DNA from 2 places in the Herbaspirillum sp. Her3 genome. Region 2 is predicted to be linked to the other one. Evidence: predicted binding sites of a transcription regulator. Region 2 holds the regulator's gene; the other holds the start of a gene.

Region 1 (3,407 bases), 2.3 Mb from region 2:
TGAACGCCGGACGCTCCCCCATCTGACAAAGAGGAAGGAGTCATCATGAAGACCATCAAGACACTGGCAGTGACCACCGTAGCCATCTGTGCCTTCACGGCACTGAGCGGCTGCAGCAACATGAGCCAGCGAGACAAGAATACCGCCATCGGCGCAGGCGCCGGTGCAGTGGGCGGTGCCGTACTCACCGGAGGCAGCGGCCTCGGTACCGTGGGTGGTGCTGCCGTGGGTGGCGTGATCGGCAATCAGGTCGGCAAATAAGTCGAACATCAGTCCGCTATAAGTCTAAGTCGACTGATAAACCGCCGGCGATCGCTGAGCAGGGCCACTGCAGGATCATCAACAACGCCGCGACGAGTCATCTCGTCGCGGCGTTGTTGCATGCAGCGCGTGCATGCGAGCGCTTATTGTCTGGCGTGCCTGTGCGAGTGCCTGGATGAGGGGGCAGGCGCTGCCGCAGCTGGCTGTGCTGCCTGGTAGTCCTTGAAGATACGTCCGGCGCGTGCCGTATCTTCCGCACGCGCTTGTGCTGCTTCCTTGCGGCAGGCAGCGGCCTCCTTGCCGCGCAGGCTGCGGCAGGCCTTCAGCGCCTCGGCATAGGCGGCCGCCGTTTCCTGGTTCAGGTTGCGCAGACGGGCCCGGGGGCTGTTGTCTTCCTGGTACCAGCGCTGGGGATCGGCCTTGCTGACGTCCTCCTCGGCCGCATGCACGGTAGCCGCCCCGAGCAGGGACACGACAGCCAGGATGCCCGGCAGGAAAGGAGTGAGGAATTTATTGTTCATCGGTTGGGAGCCTCATCACGTTACGGAGATAGGAAGAGCCGTCAGCGTGAGGATGCCCGCAAGCAAACGGCGCGGCCGGTGACAGGCACCGGCCGCGCCGTTTTCCCGTCCGCCACCGGATGGTATCAGGCTTGCGGGAGGGAAGGGAGTGGACCAGGGCAGGGGCGCATGGCAGCCGGGGAATGAACCGGCCGGCCGCCGCCCCGCCTTATATCTTGCCCAGTAGCAGCAGGATCAGCAGGATGATGACGATGGTGCCAGCGATACCGCTGGGACCATAGCCCCAGCCACGGCTGTGCGGCCAGGCCGGGATGACGCCGATGAGGATCAGGATCAGGACGATGAGCAGGATGGTGCCGAGGGTCATGGATTTCTCCTTTCTTATTGAGTTCGCTCTTGCCCGCCAGGGTGCAAGAAGCGCCGGGTGATGCGTGAAGCTGGGGCCATCTTAGGGCGGCCCTCATCGCCGCACGATCAGCGCCCCTCGCAATGTGCTGTAGGAAAATCCTGCAAGCGCGGGTAGGTGGCCGCGCGCCCCTGCCTTGGCTGACAGATCACTGCCAACTTGGTGCAAGGCACAACGGAAGTGCGGGCCACGCCCGATTTGATCGCGCCGTCCGCGCTGTCGGGGCGTTGCCGTCAGGCCGCACCATGTGCCGCCAGGTCAGGCTGCATGCGGTTTTGCGGCGAGCACCCAGGTTCTGGCACGCTCTTTGCTGAACGATGGTCACAGCGCAGCAGTGCGCAAGCAATGTGAAGGTGTGGCCAACGACGGTCGCGCCGTCCAGGACAAAGGCGTCTTCCGATATGGCTCACCCATGTCGGAACACGCCTTTTTTGTTTGGGCTTTCGACAAATCGCAACGCAAGGGGAACAGGGCTATGGAATCCAAGGGTCAGGTGGACAAGGCAGGCGTGCTGGTGGACAACGACAGCGCACAGGGCGCGCAGGTCGATTCTGTGCAGGCAGTGGACGGCAAGCGCCGCAAGCTGATGCAGGGCGCGGCCCTGGCTGCCGGTGGCGGCATGCTGGGCCTGGCCCCGGGCGGCGCCTGGGCAGCCGGTTCCGACAAGCCGGAAAAGGAAGAAGTGAAAATCGGCTTCATCCCCCTGACCGATTGCGCCTCGGTGGTGATGGCCTCGGTGCTGGGTTTGGACAAGAAGTACGGCATCAAGATCGTCCCCAGCAAGGAAGCCTCCTGGGCCGGCGTGCGCGACAAGCTGACCAATGGCGAACTGGATGCGGCCCACGTGCTGTATGGCCTGATCTATGGCGTGCAGCTGGGCATCGGCGGACAGAAGAAGGACATGGCCGTGCTGATGGGACTGAACCACAATGGCCAGGCCATCACACTCTCCAAAAAGCTGGCCGACAAGGGGGCCGTCGATGGCGCCTCGCTCTACAAGCTGATGCAGACCGACAAGCGCGAATACACCTTCGCCCAGACTTTCCCTACCGGCACCCATGCCATGTGGCTGTATTACTGGCTGGCCGCCAATGGCATCAACCCGATGAAGGATGCCAAGGTCATCACCGTGCCGCCGCCGCAGATGGTGGCCAACATGCGGGTGGGCAACATGGATGGCTTCTGCGTGGGCGAACCCTGGGGCCATCGCGCCATCGTCGATGGCGTGGGCATCACCGCCATCACCACCCAGGACATCTGGAAGGACCATCCCGAAAAGGTGCTGGGCACCTCGCGCGAATTCGTGCAGAAGTATCCCAACACCTGCCGCGCGATGATGGCCGCCATCCTGGAAGCCAGCAAGTGGATCGATGCCTCGCTGGTCAACAAGAACAAGATGGCTGAAGTGATCGCCGACAAGTCCTATGTGAACACCAGCAAGGACGTGATCGACCAGCGCATCCTCGGCCGCTACCAGAACGGCCTGGGCAAGACCTGGGACGATCCCAACTACATGAAGTTCTATGAAGAAGGCCAGGTCAACTTCCCCTTCCTCTCCGACGGCATGTGGTTCATGACCCAGCATCGCCGCTGGGGCCTGTTGAAGAGTGACCCGGATTACCTGGCCGTGGCCAAATCGGTCAACCAGATCGATCTCTACAAGGAGGCCGCGGCCATGACCAAGACGCCGCTGCCCAAGGAGGTGATGCGCAGTTCGAAACTGGTGGATGGCATCGTGTGGGACGGCAAGAATCCGGCGGCCTACGCGCAGTCCTTCAAGATCAAGGTGTAAGCAGCTGTGGCCGCAGGCCGGGGCCATTACGGTGAAGTGTATCGAGCAAGGGGAAAACGATGAGTGCAGTCGTGGAAAGCATCATGGGCGACAACGCCAAGCCCGCCGGCAACAGCCATGGCGGATCTGTTCCTGCCGTCGAGCCGGTGCGCGCGGCCGCTGCCAACGAAGCGCAGGCCGCACCCGCTGCCGTCCCGGCCAGGGCACGCAGCCTGCGCAAGAAGATCGTCGCAGGCGGCCTCTTCATGCGCGTGGTGCCGCCGCTGTTGGGTGTGGCGCTGCTGGTGCTGGTGTGGCAGATCATCGCCTTGAAGACCAGCAGCTTCCCCACGCCCTGGGCGACCTTGAAGGAAGCGGGCGTGATGTTCTCCGATCCCTTCTACCGCAACAGTCCCAATGACCAGGGCATAGGCTGGAACGTGCTGGC
Region 2 (3,407 bases):
AGGACAGGCCGAGCGCATCGAGTATTCGGAGCAGACCGAAGTCTCCAAGCTGTTCCAGCGCGCCCACATCCAGCGCATGGATGGCGACCGCATCACCGATGAAGTCAACGGCGAGTTCATTTCCTATGACAGCCGCGCCGAGTTCTATTCGGTCAACAACACCGCCAGCGGCGAGAGCAAGCCCGGCGCAGGCCGCATCACGGCCGTGATCCAGCCCAAGAATCCGCCGCCGGATGGCAGCGCCGTGCCGGCCCAGCCGGCCGCCAAGACCACGCCGGCGCAGCCTGCACCGCGTCGCCAGACCGGAAAGGACCAGTAACGATGACCGCCAGCTCGCTGGTCGTTCGCGGCCTGAAGAAAAGTTATGGCGCGCGCCAGGTGGTGCGCGACGTCTCGATGGAAGTGCGCAGCGGTGAAGTGGTCGGACTGCTCGGCCCCAATGGTGCCGGCAAGACCACCTCGTTCTACATGATCGTGGGCCTGGTGCCTTCCGATGGCGGCGAGATCGCGCTGGACGACACCGCCATTTCACGCATGCCCATCCACAAGCGTGCCACCATGGGCTTGTCCTATCTGCCGCAGGAAGCCTCGGTGTTCCGCAAGCTGACGGTGGAAGACAATATCCGCGCGGTGCTGGAACTGCGCCGTGAAGAAGGCAAGCCGCTCTCGCGCGATGAAGTCGAGGGCCGCCTCAACAACCTGCTGCATGAACTGCAGATCGAGAAGCTGCGCGAGAGCCAGGCCTTGTCGCTCTCCGGCGGTGAGCGCCGCCGCGTGGAAATCGCCCGCGCACTGGCCACCGATCCGCGCTTCGTGCTGCTCGATGAACCCTTTGCCGGTATCGACCCGATTGCCGTGATCGAGATTCAGCGCATCGTGCGCTTCCTGAAGGAACGCGGCATCGGCGTGCTCATCACCGACCACAACGTGCGCGAGACGCTGGGCATCTGCGACCGCGCCTACATCATCAACCAGGGCACGGTGCTGGCCAGCGGCAGTCCGGAAGAGATCATCGCCAACGAATCGGTGCGCCGCGTGTATCTGGGCGAACACTTCCGCATGTAAGCAGGTCAACCTACTGACGCAACGACAGGCAGTGCAACCAGCGGACCACGCCGCTTCCAGAAAGACAGATGAAACAGTCTCTCCAGTTACGTACCTCGCAGCACCTCGCATTGACGCCGCAACTGCAGCAGTCGATCAGACTGTTGCAGCTGTCGACGCTGGAACTGCACCAGGAACTGGAACAGATCCTCTCGGACAATCCCTTGCTGGAGCGCCTCGACGATGCGCTCGACAATTCGGTGCGCCTGCTGGCCGATGGCGCCGTCTCCAGCTCTCCCTCCAGCGGCGTGGCGGATACCTCGGGCGAAGGCAGCGCCGAACCGGCGCCGGCCGCCGCCGATGGCGATTCCAGTTTTGACTACCAGGACAACAATCCCGACAACGGCGTCACCGGTGACGCCGACTGGAGCTTCGACGACGTGGCCCGCAGCGGCAAGTCGCCCGACGACGACGACGCCCGCCCGCAACTCGAAGCCCATGAACTGACCCTGCGCGAGCACCTGCTGGAACAGATCCGCGTGACCGCACGCACCCAGCGCGACCGCGCCCTGCTGGAGCTGCTCACCGATGCGCTCGACGAGAGCGGCTATCTCGAAGAGCCCCTGGAAGACATCCTCGCGCGCCTGCCCGAAGAACTGGGCATCGACATGGAAGAGCTGTCGATTTCCCTGAAGCTGCTGCAGAGCCTGGACCCGGCCGGCGTCGGTGCGCGCAGTGCCGGTGAATGCCTGGCCCTGCAGATCCGGCGCCTGCCCAAGATCCCCTTCGTCACGCGCAAGCTGGCGCTGCGCATCGTGGAAGATTACCTGCCGCTGTTCGCCCAGCGCGACTTCAACAAGATCAAGAAAGCCCTCGATTGCGATGACGAAGACCTGCGCGAAGCCCAGGCCGTGATCCGCCAGTGCCGTCCGCATCCGGGCGCCGATTTCGCGCGCGATGCCTCGGACTATGTGGTGCCGGACGTGATTGTCAAACAAACAAAGAACGGCTGGCAGGTCATGCTCAACCATGAGGTCATGCCCAAGCTGCGTGTCAATGCGATGTATGCCAGTGCGCTGAAGCAGGCCAAGGGGGAGGGATCGCTGTCGTCGCAGCTGCAGGAAGCCAAGTGGCTCATCAAGAATATGCGGCAGCGTTTCGACACGATTTTGCGAGTCGCACAGGCTATTGTGGAGCGTCAAAGAAACTTCTTTTCACATGGGGCAGTGGCCATGCGACCCCTTGTGCTGCGTGAAATTGCTGATACACTGGGTCTACACGAGAGCACCATCTCTCGCGTGACAACTCAAAAATACATGCTCACGCCGCACGGCATGTTTGAGTTGAAGTACTTCTTCGGTAGCCACGTCGCGACTGAAACCGGAGGCGAAGCCTCCTCCACCGCGATACGGGCGCTGATCAAACAGTTGATAGGAGCCGAGAACCCGCAGACCCCATTATCCGATAGCAAGATTGCGGATATGCTGGCAGAACAAGGCATGGTGGTCGCGCGACGCACAGTCGCCAAATACCGCGAAGTGTTGAAGATTCCGCCGGTCAATCTCCGCAAGTCCCTCTGAGTTTTTCCTCAGTTTTTCTGCAGTACCGTTGCTGTGTTCCGGCAAGCATCTCGCTGATGCCCATGCCATCCGACACGAAGACCGTGCCCGTGGTACAGCTGCAGCAAGGATAGCTTGAACGAACCTCCAGTGACTTCACGATAGGAGTCTTGTATGAATCTGACCATCAGTGGACACCACCTCGAACTGACCCCCGCCATCCGGGAATACGTGCAAAGCAAGCTCTCGCGTATCAAGCGCCATTTCGACAACGTGATCGACGTCAGCGTGATCCTGAGCGTAGATAAACTCACAGAAAAGGAAAAGCGCCAAAAAGCGGAAATCAACGTCCACATCAAGGGGAAGGATCTACATGCAGAAAGCATTGCGCACGACCTCTATGCTGCCATTGACACGCTGATCGACAAGCTCGATCGCCAGGTCATCAAGCACAAGGACAAGTTGCAGGAACATCACTCCATGGCCAAGCGCCTGCCGGATGAAGCGCCGGCCGATGCGGTGGCCGGAGCGGCATAAGCCAAGGACACCATCGGCAAGCTGCCTCGCAGCCCACAGGGCTGCTGAGAACGCCAGCCGAATCTCATGAGGAAGGGGCGCGCAAGCGCCCTTTTTCATTGGTCGCGCTGTCAAGCGGCGACGCCTGTGGAAAAGATATAAAAGATAATCGCAGGCAACTTTTCCACAGCCACTGCCCCCCTGCAGCGAGCACTGATCCGCTGCCCCGCTTGAAGGCTTCTGCTGGCATCCTCATATCAGATCTCAGCGCTTGCATATCATATAAAT

Evidence for each region. The regulator sigma-54, encoded in region 2, starts transcription at its own class of promoters, with help from an activator protein. The targets are predictions, from matches to a motif close to TGGCANGNAANCTGCTTT.
Region 1: the regulator sigma-54 is predicted to act here: its motif matches at 1,485-1,502, upstream of ACVC5H_RS19940 (CmpA/NrtA family ABC transporter substrate-binding protein).

What each region holds. Positions count from the first base shown of each region.
Region 1 is NZ_CM176328.1:4,368,473-4,371,879, reverse strand. Features, by position in the region: gene ACVC5H_RS19960 (hypothetical protein) at 1-3, shown strand, start outside; gene osmB (osmotically-inducible lipoprotein OsmB) at 46-261, shown strand; gene ACVC5H_RS19950 (hypothetical protein) at 405-782, opposite strand; gene ACVC5H_RS19945 (DUF3309 family protein) at 991-1,149, opposite strand; gene ACVC5H_RS19940 (CmpA/NrtA family ABC transporter substrate-binding protein) at 1,664-2,980, shown strand; gene ntrB (nitrate ABC transporter permease) at 3,040-3,407, shown strand, end outside.
Region 2 is NZ_CM176328.1:1,109,841-1,113,247, reverse strand. Features, by position in the region: gene lptA (lipopolysaccharide transport periplasmic protein LptA) at 1-319, shown strand, start outside; gene lptB (LPS export ABC transporter ATP-binding protein) at 322-1,065, shown strand; gene ACVC5H_RS05100 (RNA polymerase factor sigma-54) at 1,134-2,624, shown strand; gene hpf (ribosome hibernation-promoting factor, HPF/YfiA family) at 2,778-3,140, shown strand.